Regions from separate parts of the Calditerrivibrio sp. genome, predicted to be linked through region 2. Evidence: predicted binding sites of a transcription regulator. Region 2 holds the regulator's gene; the other holds the start of a gene.
The links. Region 2 encodes HrcA, which represses chaperone genes, less so after heat shock. Its sites were predicted from a motif close to TNTTAGCACTCNNNNNNNNNGAGTGCTAANA; they were not measured.
Positions count from the first base shown of each region.

Region 1 (7,317 bases), on a different contig from region 2:
CAAAATTCAGCTACCCTTGCCATTCTGAATTTTAAAACCACAGGTCTACCTGCAAATATTGGTGAAAAAGTAGCAGAAAAATTTTCTGTGGAGATAGTTCAGACAAAAAAATTTAAAATAATTGACAGAAGCAATATAAATAAAATTTTTGAAGAGATCGGCTTTCAGGGTAATCTAGACACGCTTGGGGGTTTGGATGAAAAATCCAAAATCAAGATTAGACAACTTGGTGCTCAGTACTTTATGTCTGGAGCAGTCTTTTCATTTGAAGAGAAAAGAAGATACGATGACAATTTAGTTTTATACTCAAAAGTACACATTACTGCAAAGATTATTAATATTGAAACAGGTGAAGTTGTGTGGGGGGCTGAAAGGATGAAAGATTCAAAAGCCATCAACGCCGGTGATAGAAAACCCAAAAGCATGATGAAGGTAGAAATTGCCGCTAAATCTGCAGATAAACTTCTGGATGAAATTGTTTCCGAAATGACAGATAATATATTAAAACAGCTTAAGAATAACAAATAAAAAAGCCGGCGATTAGCCGGCTTTTTTATATTACATATCCATTCCCATGCCTGGATTTGGCATAGCAGGTTCTTTCTTTTCTGGTATTTCTGTAATCATTGCTTCAGTAGTAAGCATCAAGCCTGCTACAGATGCAGCATTCTGAAGAGCAGATCTTGTTACTTTTGTTGGATCGATGATACCTGCTTCGATCATATCTGTATAAACTTCAGCATGGGCATCAAATCCGAAAGTATCTTTTTCTGCTTCAAGGATCTTATTGACAACGATAGAACCCTCAAACCCAGCATTGGAAGCTATCTGTCTTACTGGATACTCAAGAGCCCTTCTAACTATATCAGCACCAACTTTTTGATCTGGAGTAAGATCTTTAAGGTTTGCAATAGCTCTGCTAGCTCTCAGAAGAGCAACGCCACCACCAGGAACAATACCTTCCTCTACAGCAGCTTTAGTGGCATGAAGAGCATCTTCTACCCTTGCCTTCTTCTCCTTCATTTCAGTCTCTGTGGCAGCACCCACCTTGATCACTGCTACACCACCAACAAGTTTTGCCAGTCTCTCCTGCAATTTTTCTCTATCATAATCTGAAGTGGTCTCTTCAATCTGCTTTTTGATTACGTTTACCCTTGCCTGGATATCCTCAGTTTTACCAGCACCCTCTACTATTGTAGTGTTTTCTTTCTCCACAACAACTTTTTTAGCTCTACCAAGGTCGCTAAGCTTAGCATTTTCAAGTTTGAGACCAAGCTCTTCGCTGATAACCTGACCACCAGTAAGAATAGCGATATCTTTGAGCATTTCTTTTCTTCTATCACCAAATCCTGGGGCCTTAACAGCGCAGCAGTTTAATGTACCCCTTAATTTGTTTACAACAAGTGTTGCAAGTGCTTCACCTTCAATGTCTTCAGCTATTATTAGGAATGGAGCATTCTGTTTTGCCAGCTGCTCAAGAATAGGCAAAAGCTCTTTCATGTTGGATATCTTTTTATCACAGATCAAAAGATATGGATTTTCAAGGATTGCTTCCATATTCTCAGGATCTGTCACAAAGTATGGAGACAGATAACCTCTGTCAAACTGCATACCTTCCACAACATCCAGAACTGTGTCAGTAGATTTATTCTCTTCAATAGTGATAACACCATCTTTGCCAACTCTCTCCATAGCATCTGCAATGATGTTACCGATTTCTGGATCGTTGTTAGAAGAGATTGTACCCACCTGAGCTATCTCTTTTTTCCCCTGGATAGGTTTTGACATCTTTTTAAGCTCTGCGACAACAGCTTCAACAGCCTTGTCAATACCCCTTTTAAGATCCATTGGGTTTGAACCAGCCACTACATTTTTGATACCTTCCCTATAGATAGCCTGCGCTAAAACAGTGGCCGTAGTTGTACCATCACCGGCGATATCGCTGGTCTTGGATGCAACTTCTTTAACCATCTGAGCACCAAGATTCTCAAGGGCATCCTTAAGCTCAATCTCTTTTGCAACAGTTACACCATCTTTTGTTACCAATGGAGAACCAAATTTTTTCTCAATTACTACATTCCTACCTTTTGGCCCTAATGTAACTTTCACCGCATTAGCTAATTTATCAACACCTCTTAAAATAGCCTGTCTTGCTTCTTCACTAAATGTAATCGCTTTTGCCATTATTACCTCCTTATATTATTTATTGATAATACCTAAAATGTCATCTTCTCTCATTATGAGATACTCAACACCGTCGATTTTTACTTCTGTACCAGCATATTTGCTGAAAAGAATCTTGTCACCTGGCTTAACTGTCAACTCAATTCTTGTACCATTTTCAAGGACTTTACCAGGTCCTGTTGCAATTACTTCACCTTCTTGTGGTTTCTCTTTTGCTGTGTCCGGAATAATGATACCGGAAGCTGTTTTTTCCTCTGCCTCAAGTCTTTTTACTAATACTCTGTCCTGCAATGGTTTAATACTTGCCATCAAGACCTCCTTATTATTTTATTTTAATTTTTTTGTTGGCAGTTATCAAAGCTAAGTGCTAACAGTTTTTATATATATAACTCTTCAGAAAAAAATCAAGAGTTTTTTTTAATCGACCTAATTATTTTTATGATACTTTACAATTTTAAATCACATTAAACTTTACAAATTCAAAAAAATAGTCTACTGTTAACACATAAAAATAACAGACTGAGGTATACGATATGGGGAAAAATCTTTTCAATAAAGTTTGGCAGCTACATGAAGTTGCAAAATTACCGGGCGGAAGAACTCAGCTGTTTATAGGACTTCATCTCATCCATGAAGTTACAAGCCCACAGGCCTTTTCTATGCTTAGGGAGCTTGGGCTTAAAGTTCTCTTCCCGGAAAGAACGTTTGCCACGTGTGACCACATCATCCCAACCGACGATATAAAGAGACCTTTTGCTGATCCTCTTGCAGAGGAGATGATGCAGGCTATAGAAAAAAATACAAAAGAGTTTGGGATAAAATTTTTCAGTCCAGAGACTGGTTACCAGGGGGTTGTACATATTGTGGGGCCAGAATTGGGTCTTACACAGCCCGGTATCACAGTAGCCTGCGGAGACTCCCACACCGCCACCCATGGTGCCTTTGGTGCTATTGCATTTGGCATAGGCACAAGTCAGGTCAGGGATGTCCTTGCCACCCAAACAATGGCTCTAAACAGTTTTAAAGTTAGAAAAATCGATCTAAAAGGAGATCTACCAAAAGGGGTTTACTCCAAAGATATAATATTACATATAATAAGGAAACTCGGGGTTAATGGCGGGATTGGTTATGCCTACGAATTTGCTGGCGAAGTAATCAAAAGACTATCCATGGAAGCAAGAATGACCATTTGCAACATGGCAATAGAAGGCGGTGCAAGGGTAGGATATATCAACCCTGATGAAACTACCTACGAATACCTTAAAGGGAAACCTTATGCTCCCAAAGGTGCCGATTGGGATGAAAGAATCAAATATTGGGAAAGTATAAAATCTGATCCAGACGCTGAATACGATGATCTGGTTAAGTTTGATATTTCATCGTTGGAGCCAATGGTGACATGGGGAATAACCCCTGAACAGTGTATAGGGATTTCCGAAAGTATACCCGGAGATAACTCTGATTCTGTGAGAGAAGCCCTTGAATACATGAAATTTAAACCTGGAAAGAAGATAAAAGGGACAAAAATAGATGTGGTATTTATAGGTAGTTGCACAAACGGAAGGTTGGAAGACTTAAGAGAGGCGGCCATATTTTTAAAAGGACATAAGGTTGCAAAAGGTGTGAAAGCTATAGTCGTACCTGGTTCTTATACCATCAAGAAGCAGGCTGAAGCGGAAGGTCTTGATAAAATTTTTATTGAAGCTGGATTTGAATGGAGGCTTCCGGGTTGCTCTATGTGCCTTGCAATGAATCCGGATAAACTTGTGGGGGATCAGATCTCAGTATCCACTTCAAACAGAAATTTTAAAGGTAGACAGGGATCCTCCACCGGCAGAACGATACTGGCAAGCCCGTTGACTGCTGCAGCATCAGCAATTGCCGGCGCAGTGGCTGATCCAAGAGAAATCTTTTCAATAAAGTAAAAAGGAGATTACTATGGGTATAGATCCAATAAAAACAGTAAAGGGAAGAATAATACCTATCATAGGTGACGATATAGATACCGATAGAATTATACCCGCAAGGTATCTAAAATGTGTCACTTTTGATGGGATCGGGGAATTTGCTTTTTATGATGAGAGATTTGAAAACGATGGTACTCCCAAAAATCACCCCATGAACGACCCAAAATACAAAGGTGCCAACATAATCCTCAGTGGAAACAATTTTGGCTGTGGATCCTCCAGAGAGCATGCCCCACAGTCCATAAAAAGAGCCGGATTCCAGGCAATTATTGCTGAAAGTTTTGCAGAGATATTTTACGGCAATTCATTAACACTGGGGATAGTGTGCGCTACACTTCCAAAAGAAAAGATAAAAGAGATTTCGGAAATTATAGCAAATAATCCATCTATTGAATGTTTGATCGACATTGAAAATAAAACCCTGGTGGTGGGAAACAACACTTACAACATCGAAATAAAAGAAAGCGCCAGAAAGGCTTTGATTGACGGCACATACGATAGTCTGGGTGAACTATTGAAAAACAGGGACAAAATTATAGAATTCGAAAAAGGGTTGAAATATAGATTTGTTTAGATTAAAATTCAAAGTATGAAAAAGATAGAATCATTCTTTGAAAAACTTCTCTGGCACAGTAGACTATTTCTTTTATTTGCGGTCATTTCGTCTGTTTTTGCTGCCATAATACTGATTTTTATGGGAACACTCGATATATTTATCCTTTTTAAAAAGCTAATATACTCAATCGAAAACTATTCTTACTACGAATCGATCCAGAAGGAATCACTGGGGAAAATTATCGGAGCAATAGACAACTACCTCATATCTACTGTACTTTTCATATTCGGTATAGGACTATATGAATTGTTTATCAGCAAAATAGATCTGCTGGAAGAGGATAATAAATCATCCAAAATCCTCGTCATCCACTCCCTTGACCAACTGAAAGATAAAATAGCAAAAGTGGTTGTGATGGTCCTCATAGTGACATTTTTCAAGTATTCCATAAGCCAGAAAGATTGGGACATGATAAAGCTCCTCATTCTGGCAGCTGGCACACTGCTGGTATCTTTCTCTCTTTATATAATAAACGCCAAAGGTAGTCACGATGGAGAAAAATAGCAATTTGCATACAAAAATTGAAAAAATTAGTTGACTATTTAAAAAAAAGATGTTATTAACTCAATCCTTTTAGAAAATGGAGGTAACAATGATTGCGATATTAAAAACAGGTGGAAAGCAGTATATAGTTAAGGCTGGCGATGTTTTAAAAGTTGAAAAGATAGAAGGTGAGCCTGGTGCTCTTGTAAAGTTGGATACTGTGCTTATGGTCTCTGATGGTTCAAATGTGCAGGTGGGCGCTCCCACAGTACAAGGTGCCTTTGTGGAAGCAGAAATTATTGAACAAACAAGAGGTGAAAAGGTTATTGCTTTCAAAAGAAGACCAAGACATGACTTCAAAAAGAAGATAGGTCATAGGCAACATCTCACAAAAATTAAAATAAAAGATATAAAAGTAAGTTAGGAGGCGTGAAATGGCTCACAAGAAAGCTGGTGGTAGTACAAGAAACGGTAGGGATAGTCACAGTAAACGCCTTGGAGTAAAAAGATCTGATGGCCAGGTAGTTGTGGCTGGAAATATCATAGTTAGACAGAGAGGAACACAGTTTAAACCTGGTAAAAATGTAGGTTGCGGCAAAGATTATACCCTTTTCGCTCTCGTTGATGGAAAGGTAAAATTTGAAGATAAAGGCTCAAGAGGTAAATTTGTTTCAGTATATACAGAGCAGACAGCTTAATAATATATTCCCCCTAAGACATTTAAGGGTGCATATGCACCCTTTTTTTTTACGTAAAGAGGTTTTAAATTGAAGTTCATAGATACTGTTAAGATAATTGTAAAAGCTGGAGATGGTGGTGATGGATGCATAAGCTTCCGCAGGGAGAAGTATGTCCCCAAAGGTGGACCTGATGGTGGACATGGCGGAAGAGGTGGAGATGTCATTCTGGTGGGAGATAAATCAAAGCATACCCTTTTAGACCTCAATTACAAGCATATATACAAAGCCGAAAGGGGACAACACGGACGGGGAAATGATCAAAACGGTAAATCTGGTGACGATCTACTCATAAATGTACCGTTGGGTACAGTGGTAAAAGAGATTGAAACCGGTGATATAATCGGGGAGATACTTGAAGACGGTCAAAAATTAATAGTGGCAAAAGGTGGTAGAGGTGGCAGAGGTAATTTAGCTTTTGTAAGTCCAACCCAAAGAGCACCAAGAATTGCCGAACCTGGTGAACCGGGGGAGGAAAAAAACCTCATACTGGAGCTTAAACTGATTGCGGATGTTGGGATCGTGGGATTCCCTAATGCAGGTAAATCTACGTTTATTTCTGTCGTTTCTGCAGCAAAACCCAAAATAGCTGATTACCCGTTCACCACATTAACTCCAAATTTAGGTGTGGTAAAACGTGAATTTGGAAGGTCATTTGTATTAGCCGATATGCCAGGTTTAATCGAAGGAGCCCACATGGGACTCGGTCTGGGGATTCAGTTTCTACGTCATATTGAAAGAACTAAGTTTATCCTCCATTTTATAGACTCCTCAATTGAAGAATCGATGGTGGAAAACTATTTGAAGATAAGAAATGAACTTAAATCTTATTCTGAAGAATTGGCAAATAAGTATGAAGTGGTGGTTGCCACAAAAATCGATTCAGTAAATTTAGATAATCTAAGAGATTTTGAAAACTTCATCAAAGATAAAGATTTCTTTAAAATATCAGCCATTACAATGGAGGGTGTGGAAGATTTAATTAGATTTATAAGTGAAAAGCTTTCAGAGATTGACCCACAGAATATGCAAGACAACCAATAGCCCCGTTGTAATGAGGATTTTTCAAAACATCAACCTTTTTCGAAAGATGAATAGATAAAAAGTGCAGTACCCCACTCAGTCTCACAACCCCACCACTGGCATATATACTATGTTTTGTATATTTTTTAACCAGAGGGAGTATCCTGCGGGCAATGGAGTCATTAACACCCGCCGCAATAGATTCAAGAGAATAACCCTCAGCTATTTTACTGATGATCTCCGATTCTGCAAAAACAGAACATGTTGAACTCAATTTTGCAGCATTTTCATAGCACCTACCAAACTC
Region 1 is NZ_JBMFQS010000008.1:1,807-9,123, forward strand. Features, by position in the region: gene ACP5Q2_RS07560 (CsgG/HfaB family protein) at 1-528, shown strand, start outside; gene groL (chaperonin GroEL) at 559-2,184, opposite strand; gene groES (co-chaperone GroES) at 2,200-2,493, opposite strand; gene leuC (3-isopropylmalate dehydratase large subunit) at 2,718-4,109, shown strand; gene leuD (3-isopropylmalate dehydratase small subunit) at 4,123-4,725, shown strand; gene ACP5Q2_RS07585 (YqhA family protein) at 4,741-5,271, shown strand; gene rplU (50S ribosomal protein L21) at 5,360-5,674, shown strand; gene rpmA (50S ribosomal protein L27) at 5,685-5,948, shown strand; gene obgE (GTPase ObgE) at 6,018-7,031, shown strand; gene ACP5Q2_RS07605 (acyl-CoA dehydratase activase) at 6,976-7,317, opposite strand, start outside.
Region 1: groES (co-chaperone GroES) is a predicted target of HrcA. The motif match lies at 2,527-2,557, and genes of this name have one in related genera.

Region 2 (10,766 bases):
TGTGGATTTTACCTCAAACACACCATCCCCAAGCTCCAGAATTGAGATATCAAATGTACCACCTCCAAGGTCGTACACGGCAATCTTTTCATCTTTTTTCTTATCCAGACCATACGCAAGGGCAGCAGCTGTTGGCTCATTAATAATTCTTAATACATTAAGCCCGGCGATTCTACCGGCATCCTTGGTGGCCTGCCTCTGTGCATCATTGAAATAAGCTGGGACAGTGATAACTGCTTCGGTAACAGTTTCCCCTAAGTAATCCTCAGCAGTCTTCTTAAGCTTCTGAAGGATCATAGCAGATATCTCTTGAGGTGAATACTTCTTACCTCTTACCTCCACCCAGGCATCATTATTATCTGATGGAACTATCTTGTATGGCAGAAGCGATTTTGCTTTTGCCACTTCGGCAGAATCATATTTTCTACCAATCAATCGTTTGATACTAAAAATTGTGTTTTCATGGTTGGTTATAGCCTGTCTTTTTGCAAGCATCCCCACCAATCTTTCTCCACTATCTGTAAAAGCGACCACAGATGGTGTAGTAGTCATACCCTCAGCATTGATGATTACCTTCGGTTGACCATTTTCCATTACAGCAACTACTGAGTTTGTAGTTCCCAAATCGATACCTATGACTTTTCCCATAGTTCATCACTCCTTTATCTTTATTTTTTATTTACCTTTACTTTTGTGGGCCTTACCACCCTATCATTTAGAGTGTACCCTTTTTGAAGTACCATTGTGATGGTATTATTCTCCATATCCTCTCTCGAATCCAGCATGAGAGCCTCATGCTTATTGGGGTCAAATTGCTCCCCAACCTCACAGCAGATCTCTTTCATACCATGCTTGGCAAGGATATCTTTAAACTGTTTTAAAATAAGCTCAAAACCCTCTTTTATCTTATCAATAGAAGACTCTTCCGCCCCCTGAAGATGTGCTAAGGCTATATCAATATTATCCGCAAAGGTTATAAAATCCATTAATAGTGATTGATTTGAATATTTAAGTTTCTCTTCAAAATCTTTTGTAATCCTTTTTCTAAAATTATCAGCATCAGCCTTTACCCTTAAAAGGTTGTCGTTTGCTTCCGCCAATGCCCTTCTTAAATCTTCTATCTCTTTATCCTTAGGATCGATAACCTCTTCTGAACTTATCTCATCCTGATTACTATTTTCTGCCTGTGAGCTCTCATCAGATCTCTTCTCAGTATCTGTGAGATCTTCACATCGTTCTTTATTCATCATCGCCTCCTATCTCAGTTAAAATGTTTGTTATCAATTTTGATGTATAGTCAACAATAGGTAATACCTGTGGGTATCTCATCCTCTTGGGACCAATTACCCCCAGCATACCAACTATATTGTCACCTCTTTTATAATCAGTCAAAACAACCCCAAGCTCCTCCGCGACCTTTTCACCAATTTCTGAACCTATAAATATCTTTATGCCGTCCCTTGATACAAGATTGTTTAAAATCTTTAACATCTTTTTCTTACTCTCAAAAATATCAAGAAGCTCTTTTAAAGTATCAAGATCTCTCTTAAATTCCGGTTGGGCAATTATATTGTTTATTCCATGCAATACGATTTCATAATCGTAATCCACCACTTCAAAAGTGGCTCTACCTATGTTGAGCATCTTATTGTATATATCACTTATTCTATCTTTATCTTCTATCATCTCCCGATAGATAGCTTCTTTTAGCTCGATCAGACTTTTATTAACAAAATTTTGATTCAAAAAGTTGCTCATCTTTACAAGTTCATTATCTCTGATATCCCCATCCGTTTCGACGATAACGTTGTGCACAATACCGGCCCTTGTGACGATAATGGCAAGCACACTCTCTTTGTTTAACCTTATAAATTCTATATGCTTTAAATATGAGCTATTCAACTTTGGAGATACCACAAAACCCACAGAATTTGTAAGCTTACCCAACTTTTGGGTAACAGTATCAAATACAGATTTAATATTGAGTTTTCTCTGATCAATTGCACTTTTTAATTCTTCCACGTCAAAAGGCTGTATAGAAATAAGCCTATCAACGTAATACCTCAGCCCAAGGTCTGATGGGACCCTTCCGGATGAGACATACGTCTGCTTTATCATATCCTTTTCTTCCAGATCGCTCATCACATTTCTAATGGAAGCGGGACTCAACCCCAGAGGGCTGTACTTTGATACAAAACGAGACCCCACAGGCTCACTCGTCCTGATATACTCTTCAACGATCATCTTTAAAACTATCTTTTCCCTTTCATTAAGGATATCATCCATTCCGCTTCACCTTGCTAGCAGTCTCAATTATTAAGTGCTAATCAAAAATATAGTCAACAATCAATGATTGTCAAGTGTTTTTCTTGTTTGAGTTATTGAAGTGAATTATAAGCTATTTTATATTGTAAAACAGTATCCCCATATACTCTTTCAACACCTTCGAAACAGTATTCAGATTGGACGCAGATGGCAAAAAATCGTATATTGAATAAATTCCATCAAACCTGAAATCTGTGGCGGCAGCACAGATATTATCAAAGCCATATTTTTTAAAGATAAGTGCCCCTCTTTTCATATGATATGCAGAAGTTATAAGGATAACATCCCCATTTATACCCTTTTCTTCCATAATTTTTTTAGTAAATTTAGCATTTTCAACCGTATCTTTACTATCTTTATCCATAATTATCTGCTTTTCAGGTATTCCAAGCCCCACCAGGACAGTTTTCATCACCTCAGCTTCGTAGGGATATCTTTCACTTACTCTACCGCCTGATACAATAATAATTTTGTCCCCGCCTCGTCCCTTTTCATACCCTTTTAAAACTCTTTTAAAAGCATCCTCAGAAAGCTCACCATTTCCATAAACACCTCCCCCAAGGACAACGATAATATCCCCATCACATTTCAGATTGATATAATCCTTTTCGATGGGGTAGATCAGCATATCCTTCACTGGTGAAATAGAAAAAAGATACAGCATTACGGCAAAAAATATCATAAGATACCTTTTCCACCCCTTCAAAAGACATGCACCAATAAAAAATCCTACGATAAATATCCCTGGAGGGATAATGAAGTAGTATAAAAGTTTTTTTAAAAAAATCATCCTACTTCTTCCCCTTGCTCCAGCTATCCTTCAACCCAACAGTTTTATTGAAAACAGGTTTTTCTTTTGTGGAATCTTCATCCTTTCTAAAATACCCATTTCTTAAAAACTGATAATACTCTTCATTGCAATCTTTTATAAAAGGCTCCCCTTTTGCTGTGCATATTTTAAGGGAATCTGGATTTATATAATCAGTAAAATTCTTACCTTCCTCCACATCATCAGGGTTTTCTTTTGTAAAGAGATGACTATATATCCTAACCTCAATATCTATGGCATCTTCTGCGGAAACCCAATGGATGGTGCCCTTTACTTTTCTACCATCTTTTGTCCAACCACCTCTGCTATCCGGATCATACGTACAATATATCTCTTCGATCTTTCCATCATCACCTTTTTTAAATCCTGTGCAGGTTACGTAATACCCGTGCTGAAGTCTAACCTCTTTACCTGGTGCCAACCTGAAAAACTTCGGATCAGCCTCTTCTGAAAAATCCTCCCGTTCCACATACAAAACCTTTGAAAAAGGCACAAGCCTCTTCCCCATCGATTCATCCTCAGGGTTATTCACAGCCTCCATCATCTCCTTCTTACCATCCGGATAATTTGTAATGATAAGTTTCACCGGATTGATGACCACCATCACCCTCTGGGCTCTTTTATTAAGATCCTCCCTGATACAGAACTCAAGCATACCATAATCCACCACGCTATTACTCTTTGCTACACCTATCATTTCGGCAAATTTTCGTATAGATTCCGGAGTGTATCCTCTTCTTCTAAGCCCGCTTATTGTGGGCATCCTGGGGTCATCCCAGCCGGAAACGTAGCCATCCTCCACCAGTTTTAACAATTTTCTCTTACTCATAACGGTATAAGTAAGGTTTAACCTTGCAAACTCTATCTGTTGGGGATGGTAAACTTCAAGCTCCTCTAAAAACCAATCGTAGAGAGGCCTATGATCCTCAAACTCAAGGGTACATATTGAATGGGTAACCCCTTCAATTGAATCCTCCAGACCATGTGCCCAGTCATAAGATGGGTAGATACACCATTTATTACCGGTTCGGTGGTGGGGCTTTTTGATTATACGATACATCACAGGATCTCTTAAATTTATATTTGGGGATGACATATCTATCTTAGCTCTTAAAACCGCTTCCTCTTCTTCAAACTCACCCCTTCTCATCTTTTCAAAAAGCTCCAGATTCTCTTCAACACTTCTATCTCTGTAGGGGCTGTTGATTCCGGGCTCTGTCAACGTCCCCCTGTATCTTTTCATCTCTTCAGGTGAAAGGTGACAAACGTATGCCTTACCCTTTTTAATGAGCTTTATTGCCATTTCATACATAAAATCGAAATAATCAGAAGCATAAAACTCCTTTTCACCCCAGTCAAACCCAAGCCATTTCACATCTCTCTTTATCGACTCCACATACTCTGTGTCCTCTTTTTCCGGGTTGGTATCATCAAATCTAAGATTACATCTACCATCAAATTTCAATGCAAGCCCAAAATTGAGGCATATAGATTTTGCATGCCCAATATGAAGATACCCGTTGGGCTCCGGAGGAAATCTTGTAATGACGCTTTTTACCTTACCAGATTTTAAATCTCCCACAATAATCTCTTCTATAAAATTAGATGGTACGATTTCCATAATTTTCCCCTTTATACAACAAAATATTTTGCTTTATCACTGTGAACGATGATGGCAGAAGTAGTAAACTCCGGCACCATCTGAAACGTTTCTGTAATAGATACTCCAATCTTTGATGCATCTAAAAGTTCAATGATCTTTTCGTTCCCTTCAAGGTCTGGACATGAAGGGTAACCAAAACTATACCTTAGCCCCCGATAGCGATTCGCCAGGATACCATCCACCGACTGAGGCTCATTTTCGGTAATCCCAAGCTCATATCTGATATGCCTGTGCCAGTACTCCGCAAGTGCTTCCGTAAACTCCGTAAAAAATCCATGGTATAGAAAATACTCTTTGTAATTACTGTCCTTTAATTTTTTCAAAAATTCAACAGGCCTGTCCCCAAGGGTAACTATCTGTAAAGGTAGGATATCCACAATCCCTTTACTTAGAGGCTTAAAATAATCGGCCAAACATAGGTAGGGTTCAACCTTCTGCCTGGGGAATGTTAACCTTTCCACCTCATTCTCATTTTCATCCAGGATAATAACAGCATCCCCAACACTCACCACCCTTAAATATCCATACGTTAGCTTCATATCCACGAGCTTTAAAAGTTTTACTTTCTCCAAAATCGCATTATATTCAGGTTTCACAACCTCTTCAAGCAACCTTTCGTATTCAGTATTCGACTGCTCCTTGAGTTTTTTATAACCCCACCTGTTTGTCCATAGGGTTCTTTTATTCAAAAATTTTTCAACATCGTCAAAATTGATAGATTCCACAACCTTTACCCCGATAAATGGAGGCTGAGGAACGATAGTAGATGATAGGTCATTTTTCACTAAAGGTTTCAAACTATCCTTTTCATTTTTCGAATCTACCTTTACATCTAAATTATCTTGGAGGCATGGTTCAACAGCCTTATCCTCTTGCAGATATGTAATGGCATCAAAGGCATCTTTACAATAATAAACCTCACCGTTGTAAACAGAGGCACATTCATTTTTTACATACCCCTCCGTAAGGGCTGCACCCCCTAACAGTACCTTCACCTTGAGCCCCCTACGTTTAATCTCTTCGAGATTCTCCTTCATAATTATGGTAGATTTCACCAAAAGTCCGCTCATCCCTATTGCATCTGCCCCCACCTCGATTGCCTTTTCTATCATCTCCTCCACAGGTACTTTGATTCCAAGGTTATACACCCTATATCCATTATTGGATAGTATTATATCCACTAAATTCTTCCCAATATCGTGTACATCCCCCTTCACTGTGGCCAGCACTATCTTCCCTTTAGGCTCGGTATCTTTCTTTTCCATAAACTTTTCCAGATAAGAAACCGATTTCTTCATCACCTCTGCAGACTGAAGAACAAAAGGTAAAAGCATTTTCCCCTGACCAAAAAGTTCCCCTATCTCCTGCATCCCATTCATCAGGATACTGTTTATAATGTCATAAGGGGAATATCTCTTTAGCAATCTATCCAGTAATGTTTCTATATCGGTCTTATCCCCTTTTTTCAGTTTTACTATCAACATCTCTTCATCAGAGATATCATTTTTACTAGTCAATATATCCTCATCTTTCTTTGTACTATAAAAATTTATAAATTTTTCCAGGGCACCTTCTTCTCCATTTATCAAGTTAAGAGCAAGCTTATACTCTTCGGTGGGGATAGATGCCTCCGGAAGAATCTTGGATGCATGTACAATAGCCATATCAAGTCCAGCTTCCACAGCTTTTTTCAAAAAGACAGAATTTAAAATAACACGACTTTTAGGAGACAACCCAAACGAAACATTACTGAGACCCAGCAATGTTTTAACCCCCGGCAGCTCCTCCTTTATCATCTTTATGGCCTCAAGTGTTTCAAGCGCAGCATATCTTAGCGTCTCATCTCCACTACCGATGGAGAAAGTAAGGGGATCGATGATGAGGTCCTCCGGATCAAACCCATACTCATCCGTAAAAACAGTATATATTCTTTTGGCAATCTCAAACTTTTTTGCCGCAGTCATCGCCATACCATCTTCATCTATCGTAAGCCCTATAACGGCACAAGGAAAATCCTTTACCAGATCTAATACCCTGTGTAACTTTTTCCCGCCATCTTCGAAGTTGATCGAATTTATTACTGGTTTACCTGAATAACGTTTTAAAGCCTCCTCCAAAACATCCGGCTCAGTGGTATCTATTACCGCCGGAAGTAAAGACATTCTATTCACCATCGATATAAATCTTGCCATGTCTCTTTTTTCATCTCTGCCGGCGTAAGCAACACAAATATCCACAAAATGAGCAGCTTCCTCCTCTTGATCTTTTACTATCTTAAGCATCCCATCAAAATCTTCTTTAATGAGAAGCTCCCTGAAGGCTTTGCTACCATTCGCATTGGCCCTTTCCCCTATCAGAGCGGGCGGTGGTTCCTGATTTAAGCTTGTGGATGTGTATATGCTTGCCGCCATCCCCTTCACCTGAAACCTCACCGGAAGGGGTGCTTTATGTTTATCACATACTTTTCTCATCTCCCTAATATGTTCGAATGAGGTGCCACAACATCCCCCAACTATGCTAATTGGAAAATGATTCAGAATATCATCGATTATTTCAGCCATCCTGTTAGGTTCCATATTATAGACAAACTTACCATTGATGTTCATCGGAAGACCAGCATTGGGGATACAGGATATCCTACCACCCCAACTGTTTGATAAGGTGGTCAAAGGATCATACATCAGATCAGGGCCCAGAGCGCAATTAATTCCAAGCGAATATATCGGGTATCCTGCCATAGTTACGGCAACGGCACTGAGATCTGATCCTGTAAGCATAGTCCCATTTGTTTCCACCGTCACTGAGACCATTATGGGTAGATTTACCTTTTTCTCCTCCATACCACTTCTAATACCATTAATTGCAGCCTTGATCTGCAACATATCCTGACATGTTTCTATGATAAAAAGATCCACCCCACCATCCATCAAAGCTAAAGACTGCTCTCTGTACATATAGAAAAGATCATCGTATGAAATATGCCCAAGACTGACAAGTTTTGTACCAGGGCCTATAGATCCAGCCACAAATCTTCCATACTTATCAGCCACCCTTCTTGCTATCTTTGCCGCTTGTAGGTTTATCTCGTAAACAGCGTCTTCCAGACCGTATTCCGACAATACCAGCCTTGTGCCTCCAAAACTATTCGTTTCCAGCACATCGGCACCCGCTTCTAAAAAATTTCCATGTATCTCCTCGATTATATGAGGTGCCACGATATTTAGATATTCGTTGCAACCATTTTTCCCCTGCCAGATTGCATCAGGTATGCTGTATTTCTGTATATTTGTCCCCATCGCACCATCGAAAAGTATAACCCTATCTTTGGCAAATTTTACAAAATCACCCATTATTACATCTCATTTTTCTGAAGTATATCAAAAGCCCACCTATCAGGATCAATACAAAACTTACAATATGTGGGGCTCTAAAATAACCTACCATCAGATCATCCGCCCTGAATGTAGTGACAAATCCCCTTATAACCCCATAAAATATCAGATAAAGACCGGTGATAACCCCTTTACCAATCTGATCATCTTTTTTCCAAAAATATATCAATACGGCAGCCCCTATAAAATTTAGTATCATCTCGTAAAAAAAAGTAGGATGTACAGGTAAATAACCAAATTCAAGGTATGCCGGTGGATTATACTTAGGAGGAAACCGTATCCCAAAAGGCACATACTCCTTCAATTCATATACCCTATTTTGAAACTCCACTATTAGCACTTTTTTTTGTTCCAGCATACTGTTTAAAAGATTCATCCCCTCTACCCCATCTGGTAGATTAAATGTGGACTTCACAACCCTCCAGAATTCTGGAAAGATATTTTTAAATCTAAAAATAATATCAGGTGGAGTGATGGTGGGTACCCCATGAGCCTCCCCATTAGCAAAGTTTCCAAACCTCCCTATCCCCTGCCCCAGTAGTAGAAAAGGCAGGATCAAGTCAGATAGAAACAGGAAATTATACTTTTTACGAGCATAAAGATATCCGGTTAGAATCCCCCCAATAAGCCCCCCATGTATTGCCAGCCCTCCGTGCCAGAAGGCTATAATTTCATATGGGTAAGTGGAATAGAAATCCCATCTGAGCAAAACATAATAAAGCCTCGCCCCTACCATGCCACCAAAAAATGATACAATTATAATATTTTCTATAATACCTGGATCCTGATGGAGGGACTTAGCTCTTTTTTTAATAAAAAATAGACCAATAAATATCGCGATGATATACATCAAACTGTAAATTCTAAGTTCAAAATTTCCAATTTTGAAAAGATATGGAAACATTTACAAACTCCTCCTTTTACCCTTTAGCTCCCTTTTTAGATGCTATGATTATCGATATGAAAATCAAACATATCCCTATAGTCTTATAGATATCTATCGTCTCATTGAAGATAAAATATGCAAGAATAGTGGCACCTATAGGCTCCCCCAGTATACCTATTGCCACCATCGATGGTTTAAGATGTTTAAGGGACCAATTTACTGCTGTATGACCTATAAGCTGTGGAAAAATCGCAAGCATCAACATACTTACGTACGAGCTTACCTTATAACCGGTAAACGGAATCCCTAAAAGTAAAGCATATATGATGAGAAATACTGCGCTTGCTGTATAAGCCAGTGTAACATAGGTTACAATATCAAGCCTCTCTCTTACTTTACTCCCCACCAGGAGATAGCAACTGGCACATATCGCCCCAAACAATGCCAGAAGATCACCATAAAGAGCATTACTATCTTTGATTGAGAGCCCTTTTAGTCCACTATCACCTATCGCAAGAATCGTACTACCAATGATGGATAGTATAATACCTATCAAAATCTCTTTGTGCAGTTTTTCTTTCAAAAAAATTACAGAAAATAGCCCCACAAATAGTGGGTTTGTGGTTACAAGCACAACACTGCTTGCCACAGATGTAAGCTTCAAAGAAGCAAACCACGATACAAAATGTAATGCAAGTATAAATCCACTTAAAATGGAAAGGTAAAACTCTTTTTTACCAATGTTGGTAAATGTGTATCCTCTGATCTTGTATAGTATTATCAGGAATATGGATGATATGGTAAGTCGATAAACAGCTATCATGGCAGAAGGGACATCAGTGCAAAACTTGACTAAAATAGAAGCCATTGCAAGTGAAATAATCCCCACAGTAAAAATAGCTATATTTTTATACATCTTTATTTATCCTCTCATTTCCTTTTAACTCTATTATTAGCATAGAAATAAATATTAGAAAAGCCCCAAAATATTGGGAAATTTTAAGCAATTCACCCCCAATCAGATACCCAAAAAATGCAGATGAAAGCGGCTCAAATGTAAAAATAACTGCTGCCTTAGTGGGTGTGGTATATTTTTGGGCATATGTCTGAATCATAAAAGCCACAACGGTGGCAAACACTCCGGTAATCAAAAAAGCAACCATGATATCGACGTTTAATGCAATCTTGAAACTCCATCCTTCAAAAATAGTAGCGTAAATAAATGATAAAAGAGTTAAAACAAAAATCTGTATCGACGTCAGGGCAAAAACGTCATCTCTTCTTCCATAATAATCCACCAAAAGGATGTGAAAAGCCACAAAGAGTGCGTTAAGTAGCACTAATAACTCCCCAAAACCCACGTTAACCTTTCCGGTAAAACTTATAAGGGATAACCCAATAAAAGCAATAATCACTGCAACTATGGTATTAATATCGATCTTTTTACCTAAAAATACCATCGATATGATTGGAACAAATATCAGATAAAGACCGGTAATAAAACCGGTTTCTGATGCGGTAACAAACTTTAGACCAATTGTCTGGCAGGTAAATGTCAAAAAAAGAACCAGCCCCAAAACAGATCCATCCATAAGCACCTGTTTGTTAATTTTTTTGGGTCGATATAGAAATATTACCATCAAAACAAGAGATGCTATCACAAACCTTATC
Region 2 is NZ_JBMFQS010000001.1:79,148-89,913, reverse strand. Features, by position in the region: gene dnaK (molecular chaperone DnaK) at 1-648, opposite strand, end outside; gene grpE (nucleotide exchange factor GrpE) at 669-1,247, opposite strand; gene hrcA (heat-inducible transcriptional repressor HrcA) at 1,240-2,286, opposite strand; gene ACP5Q2_RS00445 (YdcF family protein) at 2,399-3,115, opposite strand; gene ACP5Q2_RS00440 (glutamine--tRNA ligase/YqeY domain fusion protein) at 3,117-4,775, opposite strand; gene metH (methionine synthase) at 4,787-8,167, opposite strand; gene lgt (prolipoprotein diacylglyceryl transferase) at 8,160-9,113, opposite strand; gene ACP5Q2_RS00425 (DMT family transporter) at 9,130-10,011, opposite strand; gene ACP5Q2_RS00420 (DMT family transporter) at 10,004-10,766, opposite strand, start outside.